Regions from separate parts of the Modestobacter italicus genome, predicted to be linked through region 4. Evidence: riboswitches for the same ligand, from Rfam matches in the RefSeq annotation. Region 4 holds a riboswitch; each other region holds the start of a gene.
What was found. Region 4 has a riboswitch for cyclic di-AMP ahead of MODMU_RS16820 (C40 family peptidase). Riboswitches for the same ligand answer to the same signal wherever they lie in the genome.
Positions count from the first base shown of each region.

Region 1: another riboswitch for cyclic di-AMP. It lies ahead of MODMU_RS07645 (M23 family metallopeptidase); the one in region 4 lies ahead of MODMU_RS16820 (C40 family peptidase).
Region 2: another riboswitch for cyclic di-AMP. It lies ahead of MODMU_RS09310 (M23 family metallopeptidase); the one in region 4 lies ahead of MODMU_RS16820 (C40 family peptidase).
Region 3: another riboswitch for cyclic di-AMP. It lies ahead of MODMU_RS24875 (C40 family peptidase); the one in region 4 lies ahead of MODMU_RS16820 (C40 family peptidase).

Region 1 covers NC_017955.1:1,563,211-1,570,666, forward strand. Annotated here, with positions in the region: gene MODMU_RS07615 (dihydrofolate reductase family protein) at 1-204, opposite strand, end outside; gene MODMU_RS07620 (M23 family metallopeptidase) at 792-2,234, opposite strand; gene MODMU_RS26815 (hypothetical protein) at 2,432-2,968, shown strand; gene MODMU_RS07635 (C40 family peptidase) at 3,806-4,825, shown strand; cyclic di-AMP (ydaO/yuaA leader) riboswitch at 5,608-5,767, shown strand; gene MODMU_RS07645 (M23 family metallopeptidase) at 5,878-7,011, shown strand; gene MODMU_RS07650 (class I SAM-dependent methyltransferase) at 7,097-7,456, shown strand, end outside.
Region 2 covers NC_017955.1:1,901,466-1,908,921, forward strand. Annotated here, with positions in the region: gene MODMU_RS29430 (hypothetical protein) at 1-102, shown strand, start outside; gene MODMU_RS09290 (M23 family metallopeptidase) at 215-922, shown strand; gene MODMU_RS09295 (cytochrome c oxidase assembly protein) at 1,116-2,036, shown strand; gene lnt (apolipoprotein N-acyltransferase) at 2,042-3,712, shown strand; gene ccsB (c-type cytochrome biogenesis protein CcsB) at 3,702-4,670, shown strand; cyclic di-AMP (ydaO/yuaA leader) riboswitch at 4,764-4,904, shown strand; gene MODMU_RS09310 (M23 family metallopeptidase) at 5,004-6,140, shown strand; gene MODMU_RS09315 (BlaI/MecI/CopY family transcriptional regulator) at 6,294-6,680, shown strand; gene MODMU_RS09320 (M56 family metallopeptidase) at 6,677-7,456, shown strand, end outside.
Region 3 covers NC_017955.1:5,228,539-5,235,994, reverse strand. Annotated here, with positions in the region: gene MODMU_RS24895 (YhjD/YihY/BrkB family envelope integrity protein) at 1-578, opposite strand, end outside; gene MODMU_RS28830 (hypothetical protein) at 629-772, opposite strand; gene MODMU_RS24890 (phytoene desaturase family protein) at 843-2,396, opposite strand; gene MODMU_RS24885 (GNAT family N-acetyltransferase) at 2,393-2,863, opposite strand; gene MODMU_RS24880 (hypothetical protein) at 2,860-3,348, opposite strand; cyclic di-AMP (ydaO/yuaA leader) riboswitch at 3,549-3,722, shown strand; gene MODMU_RS24875 (C40 family peptidase) at 3,739-4,884, shown strand; gene MODMU_RS24870 (DUF3817 domain-containing protein) at 5,016-5,360, shown strand; gene MODMU_RS24865 (serine hydrolase domain-containing protein) at 5,370-6,692, shown strand; gene MODMU_RS24860 (hypothetical protein) at 6,735-7,229, opposite strand; gene MODMU_RS24855 (aldo/keto reductase) at 7,269-7,456, opposite strand, start outside.
Region 4 covers NC_017955.1:3,513,112-3,520,567, reverse strand. Annotated here, with positions in the region: gene trpD (anthranilate phosphoribosyltransferase) at 1-299, shown strand, start outside; gene MODMU_RS16835 (Lrp/AsnC family transcriptional regulator) at 356-643, opposite strand; gene MODMU_RS16830 (DEDD exonuclease domain-containing protein) at 640-2,589, opposite strand; gene MODMU_RS16825 (hypothetical protein) at 2,825-3,166, shown strand; cyclic di-AMP (ydaO/yuaA leader) riboswitch at 3,297-3,481, shown strand; gene MODMU_RS16820 (C40 family peptidase) at 3,497-4,588, shown strand; gene MODMU_RS16815 (M48 family metalloprotease) at 4,671-5,969, shown strand; gene MODMU_RS16810 (glycosyltransferase family 4 protein) at 5,966-7,087, shown strand; gene MODMU_RS16805 (AMP-dependent synthetase/ligase) at 7,128-7,456, opposite strand, start outside.

The sequences.
Region 1 (7,456 bases), 1.9 Mb from region 4:
ACTCGTCTCCCGAAGGTACTCGGCGGTCTGTGGCGCGACCTTGAACACCATCTCCGTGCCGGGCAGCCGGTATTCGGTGTCGCCGCCCATGTACCACGCCAAGAGCCGCTCGCCGCCCTTCCCCATAGGTGCTTCGGGACCGTCGTTCGGCCCAGCAATGAACCCATCCAGCGACGTTGCGTGCCCTGTGCGGACTTTCGCCATGGCCTTTTCTCCTAAACCCTCTGCATCCGCTTCGGTGGCCTAACCTGATCGCTAAACTTGCGGGAAGCATGCTGCGGCTGGGTCGTGTGGCGCAAGGGTGGATCGCGTCCCACAGATGCAGGAAGGCCTTCGTGCGGCGGTAAGCCAAGCCGTCGGACGACTGACACGGGAAGTCGTTCTGTCAAGTGCGTAGGGCGAGGCGCCGCGCAGGGCTGGCTGCTCTCGCGGCACCTCGTCCGTGCTGGCTGGAGCGGCGGCCGATACTCGGGTGAACGTGTCGGTGCGACGCGCGGTCTGCGATGCTGATTTGCGCGGATTGGTTACCGCAGGACGGCGTTCGGCTGGGGCGCTACGGGCGTGTATGAGGTCGATGTCGAGCGTCACGTCGGTCGACCCTCGTTTCGGGGCGATCGTCGTGGCTCAGAGTCGAATCGCCGGTCGGACCCCTCGCTCAGGGTTCGGTTGCCGGTGCTCCAGTCAGGCCCCGGGCCAGGAGCGGGAGCGCGGCGGCGGTCATGTGTCGCCGTCATAGGCGCGTGAGGCTCGCGACCCGGTCGGCGGCGGATCGGCGGGCTCGGGGCTGGTCGTCAGCAGCGACCGCCCATGTCCACACCCCGCGCAGCCAGCCACGGGATCGGGTCGGTGGCGCCGGCGTACATGCCGTCGGTGTTGACCTGGAAGTGCAGATGCGGCCCGGTGGACTGGCCGCGGTTGCCGACCTCGGCGATGACCTCACCGGCTGACACGCGCTGGCCCACGCTGACGAAGTAGTCGTTGATGTGTCCATACACCGTGACGGAACCGTCGTCGTGCTGGATGTACACGGCCAACCCGTAGCCGGTAGCCGTTCCGGCGCGCACGACACGGCCTGACGCGGGGGCGTAGATGGGAGTGCCCATGGGAGCCGCGATGTCGACGGCGTTGTGCATGGTGCCCCAGCGCACCTCGAAGCAGGTGGTGAACCGACCGCTTGTCGGCGCAACACCGCCGCTGCGCGTCGCCGGCTTCACCGACGTCACCTGACTGGACGTGCCGTCGATTGGCTTGGCCGGGGCGGGCTGCTCGGCCGCCGCGCGAGCTCGTGCGGCCGCCTGAGCTGCTGCCTTGGCGGACGCAGCGGCCTGTGCCGCTTCCGCTGCCTGCTGCTGAGCCTGCTGGTCCTTCCACGCCTGATAGGCGTTCCGCTGCCCCTGCAGCGACAGCAGGTTCACCTGGGCGTCCTGCAACTGCTTCTCGTACGTGGCCTTCTGTGCGCTCACTGACTGCACCGCAGCCTGGAACGTGCCCACCTGCGCGTCTGCGGTGGCCTTGGCCTCAGCGCTCTCCTGGGCAGCCTCGTCCTTGTCGGCGACCGCGGCCTGGGCCTGGGCGTCCGCTTGGGCCTGCCGTGTCCGGGCAATCTCCAGTTGGTCGAGAACGGCGGCTCGCTGGTCGCCCAACAGTCCGAGTGTGGCCGCCTGCTCCATCAAATCCGAAGGCCCTTCAGCGCTGAGCAGGGCGGCCACGCCGCTGATGGATCCACCGCGCATGTAGTTTTCTCGCCCAAGCGTGGCCACGTCCGCCTGAGCCACGCTGACAGCGTCGTTGGCAGCCTGCAGCGCCGCTGCCGTTTCAGTGGCCGCCTGCTGAGCCTCTTCCAACTGTCCCTGTGCGATCAGATATGCGTCATTGGCCGCTTCGGCCTGTGCGGTGACGCGCTGCAGATCGGACTCGGCGGAGGCGACGAGGGCGGCGATCCGGCCCACCTCATCGGCTGCCGCCTGCTGTGCGGTCTGAGCTGACGTGATGTCGCCGTCGCTCGGGTTGGTCGGCGCGGCGAGCGCCTGGCCAGGGAAGACGCTCACGAAGACAGCAATCAGTGCGGCAAGGGCCGTTACTGCAGCGACGTTCCTGCCGCTGCAGTAACGGCGGTTGGCGCCGAGAGGGGAGGGAAGCTCTGCGGGGTGATCGGCGCTGGTAGCACGCTCGTTCGCCGCGGTCGCACAGATGACCGGGTGCGTCGTACGGCGGCGTCCGACCCACCGGTACATGTCTCTCCTCAAGTCGTTGTTCGTCCCCACCCCTACTACTCGCAGTAGTAGGAACGGCAGTCGCGGGACATCCTTGAGGGAAGGACTCGAAAGGGGGAGAAGGTGACCGGACGCCGACGGTGCTTCTCAACGACCAACGGCTGGATGATCTCCGTGAGCCGGCTCCCGCCCGGTCATCAGGGCGGCATGCTGACGACGTGACCGCACCCGCCAACGCTCAACGAAGTGGGGACCGCGCGTTCGCCGCGGCGGCCGCGCTCGGCCCGTTCTTCCAGGTGGCCGGGCGCCCGGGGCCGGACTGGACCTCATGGGCCGCGCTGCGTGCCGATCGGCAGCCACTGCGCCGCCGCATCGACGAGGTCCACGCCATCCTCGCCGCCGGCCCGGGGAGCCCGCAGGTGGAGCCTGCCGTGGTCGCGTCCCTCGTCCACCTCGGGTTGGTGTCCCGCCTGGTGTCGCCCCTGCTGGGCGCGGCACTGCTCGCCGGCGTCCTTCCGGTGACGCCCATCGAGTTCGTGCACGTCCGCCTCGCCGGCGTCAATCCGCTTCCACTGGCAGTCGGAGCGGCGTCGCCGACAGAGATCGGTAGCGCCGCTGACCTGGCCGCCGCGTTCGACGAGTCCTGGCTGGTTCCCGGCGTCGAACCGCTGACCCGGAGCATGAGCGACGCGTGGTCGGTCTCCCGGCAGGTTCTCGACGGCAACGTGACGTCCGCCGTGGCCAGCCGCCGTTGATCTCGGTCTGGGTGACCCGTTGCGCAGGGTCGCGGGACTGACCCCCAGATGCCCGGCCACCCGTGCCAGCGCCCCCGGCCGGGTGGCCGGATCACGCCGGGCCTCCACCGCCATCCGGGTCCCCCGTTCACGCAGCTCGTCGGGGTACTTCGTCGGTGCCGCCACGACTCTCATGCTTCCCATAAATGAGGGCCTCCATCCGATGCGGCGCGGGACACACTCGCTTCTGGTGGAAACCGCTCCAGCTCCTTTCCCCGTCTTACAGCCCGTGAGACGCTCCTGGGTGGCTGAGACAAGCACCTTCCGTCCCGATGAAGACGCCCGGCGGGTGGTCATCTCATCGCTGTCGACCAGTCACGCGCTCGGGAACGGCCGCGGGCGCCATGGCGCGTCAGACCGAGCTCACGGGGATGACTTCATCGACCGTCAGCGCGCCGGCGATGAGATCAGTAGGGAGCAGTACGCGGGCGGCGCTGGCCACCCGGGATTGGTCGGGAATCGGGGCGCTCTCCCGACCTCTGGTTGGCAGAGCTACCGGCCACGCAGCGCCTATCTACAGGCAACGCAGTCAACGCCGAGATGGCGCACGAGGGTGCGCTCCCCGTGAAGGTGTACGCCAGTGCATGTGGCCACTGTCAGTCAACCGCTTCCTAGCTCGCGGTGGGACCCAACGGGCCAATGTGTATTCCTGCGGCGTGTGGGGAGCACGTGAGATGACGGTGCAGTCTGACGAGCGCGCCCTCCCTCGTTTGTCGACATCGGTTCCCTACCGTCCGGTTGCGACGCGCACGGAAATGGTCCCTTCCCCGGGCCCGGCGCAGCTCACGGAGGTCACCGGTGCAGGTATGGCGCACGATCACCCGCCGGCCCCGTGCGGTCCTCGCCGTCGGGGCGCTCCTCATTGCCGGGGGCATGCTGTCGCCGTCGGTCGCCTCCGCCGAGCCCGGGACCGCCGCAGAGGCCATGCAGCAGGTGCGGCAGGCCGCCCAGGAGCTCACTTTGGTCGACGCGCAGATCGACGAGGCAGAGGTCATCGTCGCGGGCCAGCAGGAGGCGGCGCGCGTTGCCGCCGCTGAGGCGGCCGACGCCCAGCGCATGCTCGACGCCTACGAGCCACAGTTGCGCGCCATTGCTCAGAGCGGCTACATCGCCGAAAACCGGTCGCGGGTGGCCGCCTTTCTCAGCAGCAACTCCGCGACCGAGCTCGTCCAGCAGATCGCAACGCTCGATGTGATCGCCGACCGCACGAACGCGATCATCGCCGAGGTCGCCCTCCTCCAGGATGCGGCCGCGGCGGCCGAGGCAGAGGCGGCCGCGGCGGCCGCGGCGGCCGAGGCCGCGCTCGCTGAGCTGCAGGCGCAGCAGGCTGAGGTGCAGGAGCGGATCGGGCAGTACGAATCCGACTTCGGCCGGCTCACCGCGGCGGAGCAGACCGCCGTCACGACGGAGATCGCCGGTCCAACGCTGGCCGCCCCGAAGGTCGCGGCGCTGCCCGTCGTGCCGGGTAGCGCGAGCGCCACCGCCATCGAGATGGCCCTCGCTCAGGTCGGCGACCCCTATGTCTGGGGAGCGTCCGGCCCGGACGGTTTCGACTGTTCCGGCCTGACGTCGTTTGCATATGCGGCTGCGGGAGTGTCACTGCCGCGCGCCAGCCGAACGCAGGCGACCGTGGGCCGGGAAGTCTCCCGCGGAGAACTGCAGCCGGGGGACCTGGTGTTCTTCTATGACCCGATCAGCCACGTCGGTCTCTACATCGGCAATGGCCAGATGGTGCACGCCCGGACGTTCGGGCAGCCTGTTGCAGTCACGACTGTTGATCAGGCCGGGTATCGGTTCGCGCGCCGCATCGTCGGCTGATGGTCGGAACGTAGGCGAGCGTCCAGCTGTCGTTCCCGGCCCCACGGTTGACTGGCGTCGAATTCCCAAACGGAATCCCTCCGTTCCGTCCGCTGCGGGATCACGGGCGATCACCAGCGGTGGCGGTCTGCCCCGAGAAGCTGTGCCTGCAGTCACCAGTTGCGGCCAGCGCAGTGAGATCGGGACGGTGCGGTCCTGAGGACAACGGCCAGCCGAGGGTGCCTCGGCGACCCGGTGGCGCCGCTGCAGCGGGGGAAGTGAGTCGCGGCCGATGCGGCGATGTGAGCGATGATCCGCAGTCTCGGTCGGTGCGAGGGACATCGAAGCCTGCGAGGCCGACCTCGACGCCCTCGCGGCGATCCCGAGATGCGGCCGCGCAGCGCCAGGTCGACCAGCAGCGTGTCGCGCACGGCGACCCCCGCGATCCGGTCGTCGTGAGCCGTGGTGTCCCAGGTGACGGAGGCTCATCGGAGCGACCTTGACTGGCGCCAGTCGTCCCCTGGAGGACCGCTTCTCGGTCACAGTCTCCAGCTCCGCCGGCACGGCCGTCAGATCCATCCATGTGCACTTCAGGTGATGCCGACGGTCGCCTGGGAGGGACGTCGAAGCCGGTGTTCCGGGCTTCAGTGCCCTGCTGGCGGCCCGCCTATCGCCCGGGGTCGCTCAAGGAGCTCGGGCGCGCAGGTGTGGGACGAGTCGTTACCCGACCGTGACAACTAAGACGCTTCGTACTACCGTTCCGTCCGGCCCGGCCGAGCCGCGTTCCTCAGTCAGAGGACCTCGGACGGACCCCGCCGAACCATCCGTGCCACTGGCCGGGTGGACCGGGGACCCATCGATCCCCTGGGGTGAATCCTGGCGGCGCACCTGCGTGCGCTCCAGGTAGGGCGTCTTCCAGCCCGAACCCGTCAGCTAACTCGGTAGGCGGTCAGGAAGAACGGAGAGCCGCCGTCTTGGCGACCCTGCACAACCGCGCCTCCCGCACGCCTCTCGTCCGTCGCTCGGCACACGCCCGGCTCGACCGTGGCTGGGGCCGGCAATGGCGTCATCTCATGATCCCCACCGTGGCCATCGCGGGGCTCCTCGTCGGTGGCGGGGCACCGTCAGCGCTCGCGGCGCCGAACGTCGCCGGCCAGGACCAGCCCGGCCGTGACGCTCTCACTGCGGAGATCGAGCGGATCAACCAGCGCCTGGCGACGACCGAGGAGGAGTTGCAGCGAGCGACGGTCGAGGCCGAGGCCACCGCGGACGCGTCCCGAGCCGCGCAGGCCGAGCTCGCGGCGGCGGAGTCGGCCGCGGCGGCGGCCACCGCCGAGCTCGAGGCCGCGCAGGCCGCCGCCTCGCAGGCCCAGGACGACGTCGCCACTCTCGGACGGGAGGCGTTCATGGGATCCGCGCCCCTGGGAGAAACTGTCGTGCTGCTCGACGCTGCCGGTCCGGAGGAGGTGCTGCAGCGCGCCGCCACCATGGACCTGTTGGGCGAGGACCGTGCCGCGCGCCTGGAGGCATCCGAGGCCGTCCGGCAGCGGCAGGAGGACGCGGACCGGGCGGCACGGGACGCGGTCGCCGAGCGAGACGCGGCCGTACGGGCAGCGGCCGACGCCGACGCGGCCGCCCAGGCCCAGCTCGCGGCATCCCAGCAGGCCTACGACGCAGCCGCCGCGGAGAAGGCCGGTCTGGAGCAGCAGCTCAAGGACGCCGAGACCCGGCTGCTCGCCGCCCGAGGCGCTACCGATCCGAACGCCACCTGGGAACAGCAGCAGCGCACCCGGCTCGCCCAGGCCAGCGCCGGCGCGGGCGCGCTGGTGAACGGCCGGGTCACCTCCTGCTACGGCAGCCGCTGGGGTACCAACCACAACGGCATCGACATCGCCGCTCCCATCGGCACCCCCATCTTCGCCCCGGAGAGCGGGGTCGTCTTGCAGGCCGGCCCGGCCAACGGGTTCGGGCTGGCCGTCTATCTCCAGCACCCCGACGGCACCATCACCGTGTACGGCCACATCAACCAGTACTTCGTGACCGCCGGCCAGACGGTCACCGCCGGCCAGCAGATCGCCGAGGTGGGCAACAAGGGCCAAGTAACCGGCCCGCACCTGCACATCGAGACGCACACCGGCGGGCTGTACCAGAACCGGGTCGACCCCGCTCCCTGGCTCGCCGCGCGCGGCATCAGCCTCGGCTGCTGACCCGTGACTGGCGAGTGACCGTGTTCCGAAGTGCTCCACCCTGTACATGGCTATTGTCGCTCCGTCCCTCGCCGGGGGAGGTGTGATGGGAGTGGTCGGACGGCAATTCGGCTCGCCCTCCGGGCTGCTCGGACGCCTGGCCGGGCGCTTCATGGCACGCAACAACGCGGCCTTCAACCGGCGACTCGTCGACGAGGTGGCGTCCTTGGTGCCGCCGGCCCGTGTTGTCGCCGAGCTCGGCTTCGGCCCCGGAGTGGGCCTGGCCGCGCTCCTGTCTGCGTTCCCCGACGCACTCGTCCTCGGTGCGGACCCGTCGCCGGCTCTGGCCGGTCAGGCAGCCGGCCGAAACCGCGCGGCGATCGAGGCCGGGCGGCTTCGCCTCGTACAGGGCGACGCGGTGGCGCTGAACGCGTACCGCCCGATCGACCTCGTCGTCGCCGTCCAC
Region 2 (7,456 bases), 1.6 Mb from region 4:
ACGGTGGCCCAGGAGACGGTCGAGTCGGAACTCGCCAAGGTCGCCGATCACGTCCACCAGGCCGAGCAGGTGACCGGCGACGCCGAGGACCCACCGGGCTGACCGGGCTTCTCCTCCGGGCAACGGCGGACACGCCGGCTACTAACCTCCTTAGGCGACAGGCTGACTTCTCGTAACCTCGACACCGCTGACAGTGACGAGTCGGGGAGGGTGGATGGAGCGGCAGGCGCGCGGCGGCGCAGCGCGGGTGCGACGTCCACGTCTCGGTCCTCCGGCGCACCGTCGAGGGGCGCTGCTGCTGGTCGCCCTGACGATGGGCGGCCTCGTCGCAGGCCTCTGGGAGGGTGGCTACGGGTTGACCTCGGCGGTGGCCCACGCTCACGAACAGCCCGCAGTCGCCCCGTACGACGGCCCTGTCGTCGACGTCCTGGCTGAACCCGATGCCCGGCCGCAGATCAACGACGTCGAGGTCGCTGCGCGGCTGGGCCAGCTGGCCGCCAGTCGCGCAGCCCGGGAGGAGGCGGCTCGCCCGAAGGCGGTCCTGCCGCTGAACGGTCGCCTGACGAGCTCCTACGGCGCCCGCTGGGGGACGACCCACTACGGCCTGGACATCGCTGCTCCGATGCTGACACCCGAGTACGCCGCAGCCGATGGGGTGGTGCTCCGGGCCGGCTCGGCCAGTGGCTTCGGGCTCGCGGTCTACATCCTCCACGACAACGGGGACGTGACCGTCTACGGGCACATGGAGAAGATCCTCGTCGAGGAGGGTGATTACGTGGCTGCCGGTGACACCATCGCACTGGTGGGCAGTCGCGGGCAGTCGACGGGTCCCCATCTGCACTTCGAGGTGTTCGAGGGCGGGCTCGACGGCCGGCGGGTGGACCCGCGGAACTGGCTCGCCGAACGCGGCGTGGACGTCTGACCCGGCGCCGTGGCCTCGGCGGGACATGGTCCGGCCCGGACCCTCGAGGGCTCGGTCCGCACCGTCGAACCCGATCACCCGGCACGTCGCCTACTATGCGTTTTAGGACAAGGCGGGTGGAGAGGCGGCCGAGCCCTCCGGACGGAGTGGGGGGCGCCTGGTGGACCCGGACATGGGCGGCATGCGGATGCCCGTGGACCCACCGACCCTGCTGACGCTGTTCACGCCGCAGGTCGACGTCACCTCATTCTTCCCTGCGCTGGCCCTGGTCGCCCTGGTCGCCTATCTGCGCGGAGTCCGGGCGCTCGGTCGCCGGGGTGTGCGATGGCCACGCCACCGGACGGTCGCCTTCACCCTCGGCATCGTGAGCGTCCTGCTGGTCACGGCCACCCAGGTCATGGGCTACGGGATGATGCTCTTCTCCATCCACATGCTGCAGAAGATGGTCCTCGCCGTCCTGTCGTCGATGCTGATCATGCTCGGTGCGCCGGTCAGCCTGGCGATCCGGACGCTCCCACGCCGAGGACGGGGAGCCGTCTGGCGGAGGCTGCTGGTCCTGGTCATGCGCAGCCGGACCGCCGCGGTGCTGGCCCACCCGGTCGTCTCGACCACCCTCTTCGTCGGCAGCCTCTACGGGTTCTACTTCACCCCCGCGTTCGACCTGCTCATGCGCCACTGGGCGGGCAGCCTGCTGATGCTGACGTTCTTCCTGTTCACGGGCCTGCTCGCGTTCGGCGGGGCCTTCGGCCTGGACCCCTGGCCGCACCGGGTCTCCGCACCGATGCGCCTGCTCGAGCTGGTCGTGCCAGGTCCTCTGCACGCCTTCTTCGCCGTCGCGGTGATGATGGCCAGCACCCCGTTGGTCCAGGCATTCCGCCACGCCCCCGCCGACTGGGGTGTCGACGTCATGACCGATCAACTGGCCGCGGGCAACATCGTCTGGGGCTTCGGTGAGCTGCCCACGATCATCGCCGTGGCGATCGTCTTCCAGCAGTGGGTGCGCTCGGACGAGCGTCGCGCGCGAGCGGGGGACCGGCGGGCCGAGGTCGATCTCGCGGCGTACAACGCCGAGCTCGCGAGGTTGGCCGAGGGTCAGCGCCGGACCGTGCGCTGACGCCGATGACGTCCTCCCTGCCCACGGTCGGTCGCGCGGTCGTCGCGCCCGCCCGCACGCGCCCCGGCGGCGCAGCCCGTCGACTGCTGAGCCGGCCGGCGGCCGCCGTCCCACTCGCCGTCGCCGGAGGACTGGCCCTCTGGCTGGCCTTCCCGCCCTTCGGGTTCTGGCCGCTGGCTGCTGTCGGGCCGCTGGTGTTGCTGCTCGCGTGCCAGGGCCGCTCAGCGCGCGCCGGCGCCGCCCTCGGCATGGTGATGGGCTCGGCGTTCTTCCTGCCGCTGCTCACCTGGACCGGGGTGTTCGTCGGCGACCTGCCCTGGCTCGCACTGTCGTTGGCGCAGGCGGCCTTCTACGCGGCCATGGGAGCGGGAACCGCGGTGCTGAGCCGGCTCCCCGCTGCCCCGGCGTGGTCAGCCGCGCTGTGGGTGGCGCAGGAGGCCCTGCGCTCGCGCGTGCCGTTCGGAGGCTTCCCGTGGGGGCGCCTGGGGTTCAGCCAGGCCGACGGCCCGTATGCCTCCTTCGCCGCGTACGGCGGGGTCCCGCTGGTCACCTTCGCCGTGGCGTTCACCGGGACGCTGCTCGCGGTGCCGGTCATGGGGGCGGTCCACCACAGCCGGCGGGTCGCACGACGCCAGGTGAGGCGGCGAGGTCTCCTCGCGCTCGCTGGCGTGGTCGCTGTCCCTGCGTTCGGCGGGCTGGCATGGCTGCCGTTGCCCGGGGACCAGCTGTCCGCTGGTGGGGAGCTGAGCACCATCGCTGTGGTCCAGGGCGACGTCCCCCGTTCCGGGCTGGACTTCAACGCCCAGCGGAGGGCCGTCCTGGACAACCACGTGCGGCAGACCCTGCTGCTGGCGGACCGGGTCAGTCGCGGTGAGAGCCCCCAACCGGATGTCGTCATCTGGCCGGAGAACTCGTCGGACATCGACCCGTACCAGAACCCGGACGCGTCAGCGGCCATCGACCGTGCCGCCCGGGCGATCGGCGCACCGATCCTCATCGGTGCGGTCCTGGACGGGCCGGGGCGCTACCTGACCAACGCGGGCATCGTCTGGGACCCGGTCACCGGCCCGGGTGAGCGCTACGCCAAGCGGCACCCGGTGCCCTTCGGCGAGTACATGCCCGCCCGTTCCTTCTTCCGGCTGTTCAGCGACCAGGTCGACCTGCTGCGCCGCGACTTCCTGCCCGGCACGGAGTCCGGCGTCCTCGATGCCGGGGGAGTGCGCCTCGGGGACGTCATCTGCTTCGAGGTCGCCTACGACGCACTGGTGTCCGAGGTCGTGGACGGCGGAGCCTCCGTCCTCGTCGTCCAGACCAACAACGCCACCTTCGGGTACACCGCGGAGAGCGAGCAGCAGCTGGCCATGAGCCGGCTGCGGGCCATCGAGCACGGGCGCACGGTCATCGTGGCGGCGACCAGCGGCATCTCCGCAGTCGTCGCGCCGGACGGGACGGTCATCGACCGGTCCGAGTTGTTCGAGCCCCACGTCTTCGTCGGGGCGGTGGCCCAGCGCACCCAGACCACGGTGGCGACCCGGTTGGGTGCCCTGCCCGAGTGGGGCCTCTCCGGGCTGGCCGGTGCTGCGCTCCTCGCCGCGCTCCTCCACCACCGTCGACCCCGGCGGGCTCCCACCCATCCCGAGCACGTCACCGACGAGGAAGGTCCGCATGACTCCTGAGACGTTCGCCGAGCTGTCCGACACGTTGTTCGGCGTGGCGATCGCCGTGTACGGCGCCGCGGCCATCGGGTTCTGCGCCGAACTGGCGTTCGGTCGGTCAGCCACCCGCAACCCACCGCAGAGGGCCGCAGTCCATGCCGGCGCCCCGGGTGCGACGAGCCTCCCGCCGGACGACACGCCCACCGAGAAGACCCCGAGCGCCCGGTGGGGCCAGCTGGGAGTCCTCCTGACCGGCGTCGGGGCGCTGGCTCAGACAGGGGTCCTCCTCGCGCGCAGCGCGGCTGCGGGGCGGGTCCCGTGGGGCAACATGTACGAGTTCGCCACCGCAGCGGTGCTGGTCGGGGTGCTCGTCTACCTGGTCCTGGTGATCCGGGTGCCGGGTCTGCGGCGGATCGGCGTCTTCGTCCTCGGGCCGACGGTCATCGCGCTGGTCCTGATCGGCCTCTACCTGTACGCCGAGTCGGGGCCGCTCGTCGCCGCGCTGCGCTCGAACTGGCTGGCGGTGCACGTGTCCGCCGCGATCGTCTCCTTCGGCGTCTTCATCGTGAGCGGGGTCGCCAGCGCCCTCTACCTGGTCGCCGCCCACCGGGAGCGCTCAGCCATCTCCGGCGCCGATCCGACCGGCTTGGCCGACAGGCTCCCCAGCGCAGCGGCCCTGGACCGGGTGGCCCACCGGACGGCGGTGTTCGGCTTCCCGATCTGGACCTTCGCCGTGATCGCCGGCGCCATCTGGGCCGAGAGCGCCTGGGGGCGCTTCTGGGGCTGGGACCCCAAGGAGACCTGGGCGTTCATCTCCTGGGCGTTGTACGCCGCGTACCTGCACGCCCGGAACACCTCCGGATGGCGTGGTCGTCCGGCCGCGTGGACCAACCTGGTCGCCCTGGCCACCCTCGTGTTCAACCTGCTGTTCGTGAACCTGGTGTCCACCGGGCTGCACTCCTACGGCGGCGTCTCCTGACGGGCTTCGTTACCGGACCGTGACAAACTATGCGGCTTCGTAGTAGCGTCTCTACCCGGTTCACCAGGGCCCCGCTCCTCGCGCAGAGGACCCCCGGTGGGCACGCCGAACCGCTGAGGCATCGCCGAGGCGGACCGGGGACCCACGTCCCTCGGGGTGAATCCTGCACACGCAGGTAGGGCAGCTTCCCGTCCGAACCCGTCAGCTAACCCGGTAGGCAGTCAGGAAGAACGGAGAACCGTCGCCTTGGCGACCCTGCACCACCGGACCACCTCCCCACCCAGGCCTCGCCGAACCCTCGCCCGCTGGGCTCCCGTCGCTGTCGGCGCGGCCTTGACCCTGCACCTGACACTCGCGTCGGCCCCCGCCTCCGCGGCCCCCGGTGACAACGGCGCCGGGCCGGCTGCCGCCCAGTCGACCGTCGATGCGGCGGGCGCAGAAGTCGCTCGCGTCGAGGGGCTGCTCGCCGCTGCCGAACTGGAGCTGCAGCGCCTGACCGTCACGGCCGAGGCGGCCGGCGAGGCGTCGCGCGTGGCTGCGGAGGAGCTGACGGCGGCGCAGACCGCAGCCGCCGGCACCGCAGCTGAGCTGGCCACCGCCCAGGCGGCCACCGTCGCGACCCGGGACGACGTCGCCGAGCTGGGACGGGAGAGCTACATGGGTGCCGACGCTCTGGGTGGCGCGGTGACCCTCCTGGGAGCTCGCAGTCCCGAGGACCTCCTCGAGCGCGCGGCCATGCTCCACCTCGTCGGAGACGACCAGGCCCAGCGACTCGAGGCCCTGCGGAACGCCGAGGCGCAGGTGCAGCGCGCGGACCAGGCCGCCCGCGACGCGCTCGCCGCCCGCGACGTCGCCGCCCAGGCGGCCGACCGGGCCGCGGTCGACGCGCAGGCGCAACTCGCCCAGGCGCAGGTCGCGTACGACTCCACTGAGACCGAGAAGGTCGCGTTGGAGGCGCAGCTCCGAGCCGCGCAGGTGCAGCTCCTGACCGTCCGCGGCAACGCCGACGCCGACGCCATGGTCCAGAAGCGGCAGCAGGCCGTGGCCGCTGCCTCGGCAGCCGGCACCGAGTCGCTGGCAGCCGGACGCGTCACCTCGTGCTTCGGCAGCCGTTGGGGGACCAACCACAACGGCGTCGACATCGCAGCTCCCATCGGCACACCCATCTACGCACCCGACGCCGGTGTGGTCCTGCAGGCCGGCCCGGCGAACGGCTTCGGGCTGGCGGTCTACATCCAGCACGCGGACGGGACCATCAGCCTCTACGGCCACATCAACCAGGCGTTCGTCTCCGCCGGTCAGCGCGTCGCCGCCGGTGAGCAGATCGCCGAGGTCGGGAACCGCGGCCAGTCCACCGGCCCGCACGTCCACGTCGAGGTGCACACCGGCGGGTTGTACGTGAACCGCACCGACCCGGCACCGTGGCTGGCGGCCCGCGGCATCTCCCTGGGTGGAGCCTGCTCCGGATGAGCCGGTCGGACACGGCCCGCCCGCTCGTCCGGCGTCCGCGGCCGGTGATGGCCCGTGCTCCTAGGCTGTCGGACGGGACCGGGTGGAGCTGGACGGCGAGCACCTCGCCGTCGGTAGGGGCGTCTCGGAGAGACGGCCAGGAGAGGTGGGAGCGTGCGCCCGTTCGGTGAGCTGGAGGCGGCGATCATGGCGGAGCTGTGGCGTCGCGGTGAGCCGGCGACGGTGCGGGACGTGCTCGGGGCGCTGAACTCCTCGCGGAACCTCGCCTACACGACCGTCATGACGGTGATGGACAACCTGCACAGGAAGGGGCAGCTGACCCGCGAGATGTCCGGTCGGGCCTGGCTGTACCGCCCGGTCCGCACCCGCGCCGAGCACGCCGCAGCCCTGCTGCAGGACGTCCTCGCCGAGTCCGGGGACCAGCAGGAGGTGCTCATGCACTTCGTCGCAGACCTGCAGCCCGACGCCGTCGCGCAACTCCGCACTGCCGTGGACGCCGCTCGCAACGAGCGACGGTCGGCGCCGGGCGGCCGGGCGTGACCGCCGGGCTCGCGCTCACCGTCACCGGCGTCGCGATCCTCGTCGCAGGGCCGCGACTGGCGAGGGCAGGATGGACGACGCAGGCACCTCGGTTGGCCATCCTCGCCTGGCAGGCGCTGACCGTCAGCGCCGTCGCGGCGTTCGTGCTGGCCGGTGTGACCCTGTTGATCCCGGTCACCACACTCGCCGGCGACCTCGGCGCGGTCTTCCATGCCTGCGCAGCGAGCATCGCCACCGCCTACGGCTCGGCCGAGTTCCTCCCCGGTGCCCTGGTCGGGACCGTGCTCGCCGGCCTCGTACCGCTGTGGGTGCTGTGCTGCGTCGCCCGGGAGCTCGTCTCAGGGTGGCGGCGCCGCCGGGAGCTGCGCCGGTCGATCGACATGGTGACCGAGCCGCATCCCCAGCTGGGCGTACTGGTCATGGACGCCTCGGCCCCGGCGGCCTTCTGCGTTCCCGGGCGCACGTCGTGCATCGTGGTGACGACGGGCGCCCTGGCTGCCTTGTCCGATGACGAGTTGCAGGGAGTGCTCGCACACGAGGCGGCGCACCTGAGGGCGCGCCACAGCCTGGCCGTGACGTTGTCGCAGGCGCTGGTGCGGGCGTTCCCGCGCCTGCGGCTGTTCCGAGCCGCGTCGATGCAGACCCGCCAGCTGATCGAACTGCTCGCCGACGACGCGGCAGCCGCCCGCGTCGACCGGGTCAGCGTCGCCTCGGCAATCGTCAGCCTGGTCGAGATGCGCGCACCGGCAACGGCCATGGCCATGGCGCAGGAGGGG
Region 3 (7,456 bases), 1.7 Mb from region 4:
ACCACCCGGAACACCCAGATCAGCGGCACCGTCAGCGCCCCGAGCACCGAGTAGTAGCCCAGCGCGAAGCCGGCGAGGGTGGCGCCGAAGCCGGGCCGGTCGGCGAGCTCGGCCAGCGCCCGGCCCACCAGCAGCAGCGGGTAGAGCAGCAGCGGGGCGACCAGCAGCAGCGGCAGCGAGAGGAGCCGCCCGCGCCAGGCGGTGAACCGGTCGGTCGCCGGGCTGAACCGCAGCAGCGCCCGGCGGATGCCCTCGCCGTAGAGCGAGATGGGCAGCAGGGTGAGCACCGCCTGCAGCAGGGTCAGCGAGGTGCCCGCCTCGGCCAGCCGGGCCAGCGCGTCCGGGGCGCCGAGCTGGTCGGGGAGCACCTCGCCCAGCCGGTCGGTGAGCTCGCGGACGGTCGCTGGGCTGGTGAGCCAGCTGGTCAGCGCCAGGGAGAGCACCAGCACGGGGACGACGGCGATCCCGGCGTAGAAGGTCAGGCCGGCGGCGATCAGCGCGGTGTCCCGGCCGGCGAGCCGGCCGCGGATCGTCACCAGCAGGCCGCGCGCCTCCTCCACCACGTGCACCAGCGCCATCTGACCAGCTGCCGGTCGGTCGCGCCCGTCGGACCGGTGCGAGGAGGCGCTCAGGCGTTCAGGCCGACCAGCAGCATGTAGCCGAAGGCCACAACGATGACCAGGGCCACGACGCTGATGACGATGAGCCGGAACCGGTTCCGCGGCACCTGCCGCTGCGCGCGGTCGTCGTCGTCTCGGTGCGGGGTGCTCATCTGTTCTCCTGGGGTCTGCGCTGCGGCCGTTCCGGCTCACCTGGTCCTGCGGTGCCCACTTCTGCGGCGCTCACCCGTCGGTACCGAGCAGGTGCTGGGCCGCGGCGAAGCCCCCCAGCCCGCTGACCGCCCCGCCGCGCACCGTCCCGCCGGAGGAGGCGGCCACCACCCGCGGGTGCGGCGTCGCGACGCCCCAGGTGCCCACCTGCTCCGGCTCGTCCGCGACCGGCCAGGACAGGTCGCCGTGGAAGATGTGCCCGCCCGGCATCGCCAGCGCCGCCTCGACGTCCAGCGGGGACGACGCCTGCAGGCAGGGCCGGCCGTCGGCGTCCAGCGCCAGGCAGTCGGCCAGCGGCTCGGTGAGGTGCTCGTCCAGCTGGGCGACCACCCGGCGCACAGCCTCCTCCCGGGTGCCCACCGGGTCGGCGGCGTAGAGCTCGGCGGGGGTGTGCAGCCCGAACAGGGTCAGCGTCGACAGGCCCGTGCCGCCGACGATCGAGGGATCGGTCAGCGAGTGGCAGTACACCTCGAACGGGACGACGTCGGGCAGCTGCCCGCCGGCGGCCTGGGCGTACGCGGCGTCGATCTGCGAGGCGGCCTCGTCGACGTGCAGCGTGCCGCTGAGGGCACGCCGCGGGTCGGCGCCCGAGCGCAGGCCGGGCAGCCGCCGCAGCACCATGTTGACCTTCAGCTGCGAGCCCGAGGGCCGGACCGCCGGCGGCCTGCCGAGCAGGTCGTCGACCACCGCCGGGGCGGCCCCGCCCACCGCGTACCCGGCGTCCGCGGCGTGCGCCGCGCCCTCGTCGTCGGTCCAGTGCACCGTGACGCCGTCCGGGCGGGTCTCCAGCGCGGTCACGGTGGCCCGGGTGACGAGCTCGGCCCCGGCCGCCCGGGCCGCGGCCGCCAGCGCACCGCTGACCGCGCCCATTCCGCCCACCGGCACCCGCCAGCGGCCGGTCCCGTTGCCCACCAGGTGGTAGAGGAAGCAGCGGCCAGCGAGCCCGTCGGCGGCGTGCACGTCGGCGAAGGTGCCGATCAGGCCGTCGGTGAGCGCCACCCCGCGGACGTCGTCGTCGGCGAGGTGGTCGGCGACGACGTCGGCCAGCGGGCGCTCGCGCAGGTCGTGCCAGATGCCGGGGTCGCGCAACCGGCCGGCGAGCTCCGCCGGGGAGGGCAGCGGTCGGGTCAGCGTGGGCGCGAGGTCCTCGGCCAGGGTGCTCAGCCGGCCGTAGAAACGCTGCCAGCCGGTCAGCTCGTCGTCGGAGCCGGTCAGCGCGCGGAAGGACGCGGCGGTCCCCGGCCCCTCGTCCCGCTCGACGAGCAGCCCGCGGTGCGCGCCCTCCCGGCGGAGAGGCGTGTAGGAGGCGACCGGCCGGTCCAGCAGAGTCAGCGGCAGCGCCAGGTCGGTGACGATCCGGTCCGGCAGCAGGCTGACCAGGTAGGAGTACGCCGACAGCCGGACGTCGACGCCGGGGAAGACCTGCTGGCTGATCGCCGCGCCACCGAGCACCTCGCGCCGCTCCAGGACCAGCACCGACCAGCCGGCCCGGGCCAGGTAGGCGGCGGCGGTCAGGCCGTTGTGCCCGCCGCCGACGACCACCGCGTCGTACCGGGCGGCGGTCACGCGAGCACCCGGGCGAAGTAGAGCGAGTCGTCGGTGTCGTCGGTGACGTAGTGCCCGAAGGCCTCGACCGGCCGGTAGCCCGCCGCGGTGTAGAGGCCGACGGCCGCGGGCTGCCGGGTGCCGGTCTCCAGGCGCAGCGTCGTCCAGCCCCGGGCGGCCGCCTCGGCCTCCAGGGCGACCAGCAGCAGCCGGGAGATGCCGCGGCCGCGCGCGGCCGGGACGACGTACATCCGCTTCAGCTCCGCCGCGCCGGGTCCCAGCGGGCGCAGCGCCCCGCAGCCGACCGGCGTCCCGTCGTCGTCCCGGGCCACGAGCACGACCGCGATGTCCTCGGCCGAGGGCTTGACGCCCGGCTCGATGTCGCCGTCGTAGAGGACGCGCATCTCGGTCTGCTGGGCGGAGGTCAGCTCCTGGACGACCGGGTCGTCCCACACGGCGGGGGTGAGGTGCGGCACGCGCCCGATCATGCCGGGGGGTCCACCTGCTGCAGCAACCCCCAGACGAACCGCGCCCGGGTGCCGTCGGGCAGGTGCACCTCCCAGCGGGGTGGCACGCCGGGGTCGGCGGCCGCCGCACCGGGGAGCGCGGCGACGTCGGCGACCACGTGCTCCCAGACCAGCAGCCCGGCCGACGCCGGCGGGACCGGTGAGCCCGCCGCGCGGACCAGCTGCTGGGCCAGCACCTCCCCGCCCGGGTCGGCCAGCACCTCCCACCGCAGGTGCGGCCACAGCGGCAGCGGCCAGCGGTGCGCGACCAGCAGCAGGTCGCCGGTGCGAACCTCGTCACGTTCCGCCGGCGGGCCGAGGACGGCGAGCTGCGCCGCCAGGCCGCGCGGGCCCCGCGGCGCGTGCCCGAGGGCCTGCCAGCGGCGGTGCGCCGCCCGGGCCTGGGCGCGGTCGGCACCCAGCCGGGGGAGCGCGTCGGCGACCAGGTCAGGTCGCGTGTCGGCCATCCGCCGCAGCAGGACGAGACAGAACTCTCGCCGTCCCAGGCCCCGCACTCGGCGAGCCTGTCACGCGCTGTGAGCGTGTCGGAGCACACGCCAGGAGTTTCTCCACAAATCTGGACGAGGCGTTTGTCATCAGTCCACTCCGCACGTACGGTCGGCGACGGTCCGAACGGGCAGCTCAGCCACCGCCGCGGTGGCGACCGCCAGGACCGCCGCCGAACCACAGCGGCTCGCAGCGACACCCGCGAGCCCGTGGACCGGGGACCCACCGCAGCACTGGGGTGAAGCACCTCGCTGCCCGCGCACGGGCACGAGGTACCGGGTGTCTTCCCGCCCGAACCCGTCAGCTAACTCGGTAGGCGGCAGGTGGAAGAAAGGACACACCCGCCGAACATGGCGAGTACGCACCGCTCTGCCCGTCGTGGCCTCACCGGCCGTCGGGTCCTCCTCACCCTGGTCGCCGCCGGCGGCGTCGTCCTCGCTCCGCTGCCGGCGTTCGCCGCCCCGGAGCAGCCGACCACCTCCCAGGAGGCCGCGGCCCTCGTCGCGGCCCGCGGTCACGACCTCGAGGTCGTCACGGAGCGGTTCAACGACGCCCGCGAGGCGCTGACCACCAAGCAGGCGGAGGCCGAGCAGGCCCGCCAGCAGGTGCAGGCCGCCGAGGCCGCTGTGGGCACCGCCCGGGACCAGGTCCGCCAGGTGGCGCGCAGCGCCTACACCGGCGACCAGTTGAGCACCCTGCAGGCGATGCTGAGCAGCACCTCCGCCGACGACATGCTCGACCGGGTCGGCACCCTCGGCACGATCGCCGACCACAACAACGAGGTGCTCGCCGCGGCGCAGGCCGCGACCGAGCAGGCCGACGCCGCCGAGGCCGCCGCCGAGAAGGCGACCGCCGACGCGCAGACGCTGGTCGACCAGGTCGCCGCCCAGCAGGCCGACCTCGACACCCAGATCGCCGAGTACAAGGCGGCCTACGACCGGCTCTCCGCGGAGGAGAAGGCCCGGGCCGAGGCCGAGGCGGCTGCCGCCGCACGGGCCGCCGCCGCCGACGCCGTTGCGCGGGCCAGCCAGGCCGCCTCCCGGGCGGAGCGGGCCCAGTCCAGCTCGGCCGGCAGCAGCTCGGCCGGTTCGTCCAGCTCCTCGAGCGCGGCGGCTGCACCGGCCGCTGCAGCCCCGGCTGCCAGCGGTGCCGCGGCGACCGCGGTCAGCACCGCGCTGGCCCAGAAGGGCAAGCCCTACGTCTGGGCGGCCGCCGGCCCGGACTCGTTCGACTGCTCCGGGCTGACCCAGTTCGCCTACGCCGCCGCCGGGATCTCGCTGCCGCACTCCAGCAGCACGCAGGCCCGGATGGGCACCGCGGTGACCCGCGCCCAGCTCCAGCCGGGTGACCTCGTCGCCTTCTACAGCCCGGTCAGCCACATCGGCATCTACATCGGCAACGGCCAGATGGTGCACGCGCCGACGTCCGGTGACGTGGTCAAGATCTCCAGCATCGACGCCATGGGCAGCATCACCGCCATGCGCCGCCTCGGGTAGCAGAGCGACCGCACACCGGTGCCCCGGCCGCCTCACGGTGGCCGGGGCACCGTCGGTCCAGGGGCGTGCGCGGGGCCACACGGGCCCGGGCGGCACGATGACCTGGCCGCCCCACCGACCGGAGGAACGCCGTGCCCGCAGCCCTGACCGACCCCCGCACCGTGTCGCGGGTGTTCCGCGCCGTCGCCGTCGCCGAGGCGGTGTCCTGGGTGCTCCTGCTCGCCGGGATGTTCGTCAAGTGGGTGCTGCGCACCTCCGAGCTCGGCGTCCAGCTGGCCGGCCCGGTGCACGGCGCGGTCTTCGTCGGCTACGTCCTGGTCAGCCTGCTGGCCTGGCGGGTGCTGCGCTGGACGCCGCGCACCGCGCTGCTCGCGCTGGTCGCCTCCGTCCCGCCGCTGTGCACGGTCGTGTTCGAGCGCTGGGCCCGGCGCACCGGCCGGCTGCCGCTCGACACGCCCGCCGCGGTCGCTGGCTAGCCTCCGCGCATGGTCGAACCGGTCCTGCCCTCCACCGCGCGCACGCTGCTGGCCCGCACCGCCCGGGTCCAGCGCGACGGCCGGGCGCCCAGCCTGGTGGCCGGCGTCGTCCGGGACGGCGGCCTGGCCTGGTCGACCGGCCGGGGTGCCGTCGCCGAGCCGCACACCGACGTCCAGTACCGGATCGGCTCGATCAGCAAGACGGTCACCGCCGTCGCGGTGATGCGGCTGCGCGACGAGGGCCGGCTGGGGCTGGACGACCCGCTCGAGCGGCACGTGCCGGGCACCCCGCTGGGTGAGCGCACCGTCGGCCAGCTGCTGTCGCACCTGGCCGGCGCCACCTCGGAGAGCCCCGGCGGCTGGTGGGAGCGGGTGCCCGGCGGGTCGCTGGAGGAGCTGCGGCTGACCGACCAGGACGTCGTGCTCGGCGCGGCCCGCCGGTTCCACTACTCCAACCTCGGCTTCGGGCTGCTCGGGGAGCTGGTGGCGCGGCACCGCGGCCGCCCGTGGGCCGACGTCGTCCGCGAGGAGGTCCTCGCACCGCTGGGCATGACCCGCACCAGCCCGCGCCCCACCGGCCGCGCGGCGCAGGGGGCGGCCGTGCACCCGTGGGCAGGGGTCGTCCTGCCCGAGCCCGAGCACGACGCGGGCGTGATGGCGGCCGCCGGTCAGCTGTGGGCGACGCTGGCGGACCTCGGCCGGTTCGCCGCCTTCCTGCTCGGCGACACCGCGGAGGTGCTGTCGCCGGCCACGCTGGAGGAGATGGCCGTGCCGGCCGGCGTCGACCCCTCCGTCCCGGGCTGGTCGGCCTACGGGCTCGGGCTGCAGGTGGTGCGGGTCGACGGCGCGGTGCTGGTCGGGCACGGCGGCTCGATGCCCGGCTTCCTCGCCGGGGTGTTCGTCGACCGGGCCGAGCAGGCCGGCGGGGTCTCGCTGGCCAACACCACCAGCGGGCTCGAGCCGCTGGTGCCCGGGCTGCTGGCCGACCTGCGCGCCGCCGAGCCGCGGGTCGTGGAGGCCTGGGCGCCGTCCCCGCCGCCGGTGGCCCTGGACCTGCTCGGCACCTGGTTCTGGGGTCCGACGCCGCACGTGCTCCGCGCGCAGGCCGGGGGGCTGCTGCACCTGGGGCCGCTGCCCGGGCGCAGCGGCCGGGCCAGCCGGTTCGCCGCCCGGGAGGACGGCACCTTCGTGGGCCTGGACGGCTACTACGCCGGGGAGACGCTGCGGATCGCGCCGGACCACCTGGAGCTGGCGACGTTCGTCTTCACCCGCACGCCCTACGACCCCGACGCCCCGGTGCCCGGCGGCGTCGACGACGGCGGCTGGCGCTGACGTGGAGTGCCACGGCGCGGAGAACGCGCCCCTGGCACTCCATCAGCGGTCGAAGGCGTCCATCGTCGTCCGCACGACCGCGGCGTAGGCCAGGTGCGGGACGACGTCGCTGACCCAGTCGGTCGTCGACCAGGTGCGCGGGTCGGTGATGCCCAGCACCGTCATCGGGCCGTTGGCGGCGACCAGCACGCCGGCGGTGGTCAGCGCCGTCCCGACCAGCGGCGGGGTGCGGAACCCGGCCGCGCGGGCCAGCCCGGCCAGCACCCCCACGCCGATCCCGGCGACCAGCCCGGTGAGCGGCCCCAACCCCTGCACCCGGTTCGACCGCGTCTCCTCGTCGCCGGGGATCTGCACGTGCGCCTTCTCGGCCAGCGCCTCGACGGTCTGCTCCGGGGTGGAGCTGGTGCCGCGCCCGCGGCCGACCATGTCCAGGTAGGTGACGGCGTTCAGTGCGCTGGTGCCCGCGGCGCCGGCGGCCGCGCCGCGCAGCACCCAGCCGAGGGTGCCGATGCCGGTCCGGGAGGTGTGCGTCGCCATGATCGCGCCCTACCCGGCGTCCCTGAGGCGTGAAACCGGTCAACCCCAGCCCATCCGGCTGCGCGCCGACCAGTACGCCGCCGGTTCCTCCGGCTGCAGCCACTCCTCCGGCCCCACGCCGGCGACCAGGTCGCGGGCCGCGGCGTTGCTCTCCAGCTGGGCGACGGTGACCGCGCCGGACAGGACGACGGAGCACCAGGGCTGGGCCAGCGCGCAGGCCAGGGCCA
Region 4 (7,456 bases):
CGACGGCGCTGGGGCTGCCGGTCTCCGCGCCGGGAGCGCTGCGCGGCGGCGGTCCGGAGGTCAACGCCGAGGTCGTGCGCCGGCTGGTGGCCGGGGACCGCGGACCGGTGCGCGACGCGGTCCTGCTCAACGCCGCGGCCGCGCTGGCCGCGTTCGACCCGCGGGGTGCCCGGCTGCACGACGCCCTGGCCGCCGGGCTGGAGCGGGCCGCCGCGGCGGTCGACGACGGCCGGGCCGCAGCCAAGCTCGAGGAGTGGGTGCGCGTCAGCCGCGCAGCCAAGGCGGACCCCGGAACCTGACGGCCCCGCTGGAGGGGCCCGCCCCGAGCGTGCGAGGGGTGGGGGCAGCGGGGTCCTTATTCGGTGGACTCGAAGCCGATCGAGAAGGCCGCCTCCAGGTCGTGCCGGGAGTACGCCCGGAACGCGACGTGGGTGGCGGTGTCCAGGACACCGGGCACCTTGTTGATCTGCCCGGCGACGACGGTGGCGATGTCGTCGAACTCGTGCACCCGGACGAGGGCGACCAGGTCGACGTCGCCGGCGACCGAGTAGACCTCGCTCACCCCGGACAGGGCCGCGACGGCCTCGGCCACCTCGCCGATCGAGTCGGTGGCGGCATCGATCATCACGATGGCGGTGATCACGCCGGGGATGCTAGCCCGGGCCCCACCCGGCCGCGGCGCGCCGCAGCCCGCCCGGTCCCGCGCCCCCGCGCGGGCCGCGGGGCCGGCTGCCCAGGAGCGACCCGGTCCGGCTGGGCCCGGGTGCCCAGCGACCGGTTGTCGGCGAAGGGGTCGCGTTCGGCCCGGCCGGCCTCGACCCGGGTCAGGAAGCCGTTGTAGGGCCCGGTGCCCGGGGTGCGGCTGGCCAGGGTGCCGGTGACGTCGACCAGCCGGGTGCCCGGCTTCTCCATCCACCGCAGCACCAGCTCGGTCTCGTCGACCGAGGCGGCCAGCTCGTCGTCCGGGCCGACCGGCGTCTCGGCGGTGGCCCGCAGGTCGGCCAGGTACCCGCGGACCGAGCGACCGCGCTCGGCGACCCCGGCGGCGACCAGCCGGCCCCGGCGCACCACGGACAGCTGCCAGCCGCCGGCACCGTCGGGCCGGGCGATCACGAACTCGGGGACGGTCGCCAGCGACTCCAGCCGCTGCCGCCGGCGCACCGCCCGCACCAGGACGGCGACCCGGTCGCGGAGCACCGCGGCGTCCTCGTACCGGCCCTCGGCGGCCAGCCGCTCGACCCGGTCCAGCAGGGGCGCGACCAGGTCGCGGGGGTCGGAGTCGACGGCCGCGGCGAAGACCGCGGCGATCGAGGCGTAGTCCTCCCGGCTCTGCGCCCCGGTGCACGGTGCCCCGCAGCGGCCCATCCCCGCCAGCGCGCAGGCGGTGCCCAGCACGGTCAGCGACAGCCGCGAGGTGCACTGCCGCAGCGGCAGGGACTCGTGGACGGCGGCGACCGCGGCGTCGGCGGCCCGCCGGTCGGGGAACGGGCCGAGGAACACCCCGGCCCCGGGCCGGACCCGGCGGACGACCGACAGCCGGGGGAAGACCTCGTCGGTCAGCCGGACCCACAGCGCGCGCTCCGGGAACCGCGACCGGCGGTTGTAGCGGGGCTTGTGCTCGGCGATGAGCCGCAGCTCGCGGACGGCGGCCTCCAGGTCGTGCGCGCAGGGCAGCGCCTCGATCCGCTCGGCCAGCGCGATCATCTCGGTCATCCGGCTGCGCTGCTCCCCGGCGGAGAAGTAGCTGCGGACCCGGGTGCGCAGGTCGTTGGAGGTGCCGACGTAGAGCGGTTGGTCGCGCGGCCCGCGGAAGAGGTAGACGCCAGGTCCGGAGGGCACGTGCTCGGCCAGGTGCCGCTTGCGCCGCCGCTGCGGGTCGACCTGGCGGGTGAGCCCGGTCAGCTCCTCCAGCGAGCTGACGCCCAGCGGGCCGAGCCGCTCGAAGAGGCCGTGCAGCACGTCGACGGTGGCCCGGGCGTCGTCCAGGGCGCGGTGGCAGGGCTGGGTCTCGGCGGAGAAGAACGGGGCCAGGGTGCCGAGCTTGCAGTTGGGCACCTCGTCGCGGGTGAGCAGCCGGCGGGCCAGCACGGCGGTGTCGACCGAGGCGAACGGAGGCCACGGCGTGCCCGTCTCCTCGCACGCGGCGCGCAGGAAGCCGAGGTCGAAGGGGGCGTTGTGGGCGACCAGCACGGTGCCCCGGGCGAACTCAAGGAAGGCCGGCAGGACCGAGTCGATGCGGGGGGCGGCGGCCACCATCATCGAGGTGATGCCGGTCAGCACGCTGATGTAGGGCGGGATCTCCCGGCCCGGGTCGACCAGGGTCTGGAACTCGCCGAGCACCTGCCCGCCGCGGACCTTCACCGCGCCGATCTCGGTGATGGCGCTGTCCTTGGGTGAACCGCCGGTGGTCTCCAGGTCGACCACGACGAAGGTGACCTCGGCCAGCGGTGTCCCGATGTCGTCGATCGTCGCCTGCAGGTAGCGCGGCCGTTCCGGAGGGGCCGTGGGGAGCGCCACCTGCCGCCAGGCCGGCGGGACCCCCTCGCCGGCGACCGACGGGAACGGCGGTGGAACGGGGTGGGACGACACGCAGCGGACGCTAGGTCGGGGGTCCGACAGTCCCGGGGAGGCCACGCCGGACCGCGGCCGCCCCGGCGTGGCGGGCGTCGCCGCCCGGGACGCCGCCGCAGGTCGGTCGGCCGGAACTGTCGGGGGGTGCTCCTAACGTCCGCGGTGTCGGACGTGGACACAGAGAAGGAGAGCCGCCGTGCTCATCGACTGCGACACCTGCACCGTCCGGGGCGAGGGCTGCGACGACTGCGTCGTGACGGTCCTGCTGGGGGCACCACCCGGCTGGCGGGGGAGCGACCCCACCGTCGTGCCGCTGACCCGCCGGCCCGCCCTGGGCCCCGACCCCGCCGAGCGCCGCCCGGCCACCACGGACGTGGCGCACCGTGCCGCCGGCGCCACTACCGGTGACGCGCCCGGTCGTGCGACGGCCGGACGTGACGTCGGTCGCATTGACACCGCGGCCCCGGACCCGTGGAGCGTCGTCGACCTCGACGAGGTGGAGCGCCGAGCGGTCCAGGCTTTGGCAGACTTCGGCCTGGTTCCGCCGTTGCGTCATCAGGATGCGTCGTCGCCGGGCGACCGGCACGTGAGCTGACAAATCCCACGCGTGCGATTTGTCAGCTCTGGCCCCCACTCCGGGGTTTGACAGGGCTTCATCTCGATCCGGTCACGGCCTTAGGTTCGTCGTGTCGGAGAGGGACGTAGTCGCCACTGAGGGTGACCCCGCTCGGACACCGCCGAACCACCGGACCGCTCTGCGGCGAGGTGGACCGGGGACCCACCGCAGTCCTGGGGTGAGTTCTCACGTGCGCCGGGAACGGGGCACACGCGCCGACGACGGCGCGCCGAGACAGGGCGTTCCTTCGCCCGAACCCGTCAGCTGACTCGGTAGGCGGTCGAGTGGAAGAAACGGAGTCCGCCGCCCGTGGCGCGTCCTCAGTCCGGTGCCCTGTCCGCCCTGCGCCCGTCCGGGTCCGCTGCCGCTCCGGCCCGCACCGGTCGTGCCCGGGGCCTCGGACGGGTCAGTACCGGGCTGCTGCTGGCGCTCGCCGTGGGCGGGACGCTGACCGCGCTGCCGGGCAGCGCGTCGGCCGCGCCGGCGGTCACCCACGCCGCCACGGCGGACGAGGCCACCGCGCTCCTCGCCGACGCCAACCGTGACCTCGAGGCCGTCACCGAGCAGATCAACGAGGCGCAGGACACCCTGCGCGAGCAGCAGGCCGCCGCCGACGCCGCAGCGCAGGCGGTCACCGACGCCCGGGCCCAGCTGGCCGCGCTGGACGCCCAGATGCGCCAGGTCGCCCGCAGCGCCTTCACCGGCGAGAACCTGTCCCGCTTCAACGCGCTGATGACCAGCGGCTCGGCGGAGGAGTTCCTCTCCCAGGTCACCACGCTGGACGCGATCGCCGGCCACACCGACGACGTGCTCGCCCAGGTCGGCGCCGCCGCCCAGGCCGCGCAGCAGGCCAAGGCCGACGCCGACGCGGCCACCGCCGCGGCGGAGCAGACCCTCGAGGACGTCACCGCCAAGAAGGCCGACCTGACCTCCGCGGCCGCCGACTACCAGGCGCAGTACGACGCGCTCAGCGTGGTGCAGCAGCGGGCGGTCGTCGCCGAGTCCGCCGGCCCGGTGCTGGAGCCGCCGGCCGAGGTGGTCGCCTCCAGCGACGCGGCCCAGGTCGCCGTCGACACCGCGATGGCCCAGCTGGGTGACCCCTACGTCTGGGCCGCGTCCGGCCCCGACGCCTTCGACTGCTCCGGCCTGACCCAGTACGCCTACGCGGCGGCCGGGGTCACCCTGCCGCACTCCAGCGCCCGCCAGTCGACGATGGGCACCGCGGTGTCCCGGGCCGACCTCCAGCCCGGTGACCTGGCCTTCTTCTACAGCCCGGTTAGCCACGTGGGCATGTACATCGGCAACGGCCAGATGGTGCACGCCTCCACCTCCGGCCAGCCGGTGATCGTCTCCACCGTGGACATGAAGGGCTACGTGGGCGCCCGCCGTCTCGTCGGCTGAGCCGGGCGGTCTTCCCGAGCGGCTCAGGCAGCCTGCCTAAGCTCGCCGTCGTGCCCGCGCAGACCCCCTCGGACCGGCCCGCGTGAGCACCGCGCAGGTGTCAGCCCCCGCCGCCCCCGGCACGCGCCGGGCGGCGCTCGCGGTGGCCGTCCTGCTCGGCCTGGCGCTCGCGGTGGTCATCGCCGTGGTCACCCCGTGGGACCTGCTGCCCACCCCCGCGGGTGGCCGCACGCCCGTCGACCCGTCGGCGGCGTTCACCCCGGCCCAGATCGCCCGCGCCGAGGACTTCGCCGGCGCGCTGCGCCCCGCGTCGCTGGCCTCCCTGCTGCTGGGCCTGGCTGTCTCCGCCGTCTTCGGCCTGACCCGCGCCGGGGCGGCCACCGCCCGCGCGGTCGCCCGGCCGCTGGGTGGCGGCTGGGTGTGGCAGGTGCTGCTGGGCACCGTCGCCATCCTGGCCGTGGGCCGGCTGGTCACCCTGCCGCTGGCCGCCTATGCGGAGGTGGTCCGGCACCGCTACGGACTGTCCACCCGCGGGTGGGGGCTGTGGGCCCGGGACGTCGCCACCTCCACCGGCATCGACGCCGGCCTGACCGCGCTGGGCCTGCTGGCGCTGGTCGCGCTGGCCCGCCGTGCGCCCCGGACCTGGTGGGCCTGGGCCGGCGGGGCCGCCGCCGCGCTGGTCGTGGTCGGCTCGTTCCTCTACCCGCTGCTCATCGAGCCGGCGTTCAACCGCTTCGACCCGATGCCGGCCTCGCCGCTGCGCACCGAGCTGCTCGCCCTCGCCGACCGCAGCGGCACCCCGGTGCAGGACGTGCTGGTCGCCGATGCGAGCCGGCGGACCACGGCGCTCAACGCCTACGTCTCCGGGTTCGGCTCCACCCGGCGGATCGTCGTCTACGACACGGTCCTCGACCAGCTCTCCGACGCCGAGATCGAGTCGATCGCCGCCCACGAGCTGGGCCACGTGGCCACCGACGACGTCCTCACCGGCACGCTGATCGGCGCGCTGGGTGCCGGCGCGGGCGTCGCGCTGCTGGGCTGGCTGCTCGGCGCCCCGCCGCTGCTGCGGCGAGCAGGCGCCACCGGACCGGGCGACGGGCAGGTGGTGGGTCTCCTCCTCCTGCTGCTGGCGGTGGGCACCCTGGTGTCCACGCCGGTGCAGAACCTGGTGTCCCGGCACATCGAGGCGCGGGCCGACCTGCACGCCCTCGACCTCACCGACGACCCGGCGTCCTTCGTCGCGGTGCAGGAGGCGCTCGGCGTGGCCAACCTGAACGACCCCGACCCGCCCGCGGTCTGGCAGTGGGTGTTCGGCTCGCACCCCACCGCGGCCCAGCGGGTCGCCTTCGCCGGCGACTGGGTGAAGGACCACGGCGGGTGAGCCGCACGCTGGTCGTCACCAACGACTTCCCGCCCCGGCAGGGGGGCATCCAGACCTTCGTCGCGGCGCTGCTGGCGACCCGGCCGGCCGGGTCGCTGGTGGTGCTCGCCTCGGACCACCCGGGCGCCCGCGAGCACGACGCCGCGCTGCCCTACGAGGTGGTCCGCGCCCCCACCGGGATGCTGCTGCCGACCCGCGCGACCGCCCGCACCGCCGCCCGGCTGGCCCGCGAGCACGGCTGCCGGACCGCCTTCTTCGGCGCCGCGGCGCCGCTCGGGGCACTCGCGCCCGGCCTGCGCCGGGCCGGCGTGGCACGGCTCGTGGGCGCCACCCACGGGCACGAGACCGGCTGGGTCGCCCTCCCCGGCGCGCGGCAGGCGATGCAGCGCATCGCCGGGGGGCTCGACGTGCTGACCTACATCAGCCGGTACACGCACAGCCGGCTCGCGCCGGCCCTCGCCGGCCGGACCGAGCTGGTGCAGCTGTCCCCGGGCGTGGACGTCGACCGGTTCAGCCCCGCCGCCGACGGCGGCCCGGTGCGCGAGCGCTACGGCCTCGGGGACGCGCCGGTCGTCGTCTGCGTCTCCCGGCTGGTGCCGCGCAAGGGGCAGGACACCCTGGTCCGCGGCTGGTCGCAGGTCCTCGCCCGGCACCCGCGGGCCCGGCTGCTGCTGGTCGGCGGCGGCCCGTCGGAGGCCGCCCTGCGGAAGGAGGTCCGGGCCCGGGGGCTCGGGCACTCCGTCGTCCTCACCGGGGGAGTGGCGCCCGAGCGGCTGCCCGAGCACTACGCGGCCGGGGACGTGTTCGCCATGCCCTGCCGCACCCGCCGGGCGGGGCTGGACGTCGAGGGCCTCGGCATGGTGTTCCTCGAGGCGGCCGCCTGCGGGCTGCCGGTCGTCGCCGGCACCTCCGGCGGCGCCCCGGAGACGGTCCTGGAGGGGGTCACCGGGCACGTGGTCGACCCGCGGTCACCCTCCGCCGTCGCCTCGGTGCTGGCCGACCTGCTCGACGACCCGGCCCGGGCCCGGGCGATGGGCGCCGCGGGCCGCGGGTGGGTCGAGCAGCGCTGGTCCTGGACGACGATCGGTCAGACCTTCGCCGCCCTGCTCGAGCCCTAGCGGAGTCCCAGCGCTCGGAAGTGATGCGCTGGGACTCCACTCAGCGGGCGTAGAGGGCCTCGACCTCGTCGCCGAACTCCTTCATGACCACACCGCGCTTGAGCTTGAGGCTCGGCGTCAGGGTGCCGTTCTCCTCGGTGAAGTCGACGCTCAGCACGCGGTACTTCTTGATCGCCTCGGCGTGCGAGACCGCCTTGTTCGCCTCGGCGACGGCGGCGTCGAGCTCGGCGCGCAGCTCCGGGTCGTCGCGGAGCTGCTCGGGGGTGAGCGACTCGTCCTTGCCGGTGCTCTTCAGCCAGGCCGGCAGCGCCTCGACGTCGAGGGTCACCAGCGCGGCGATGAACGGCCGCTGGTCGCCGACGACGATGC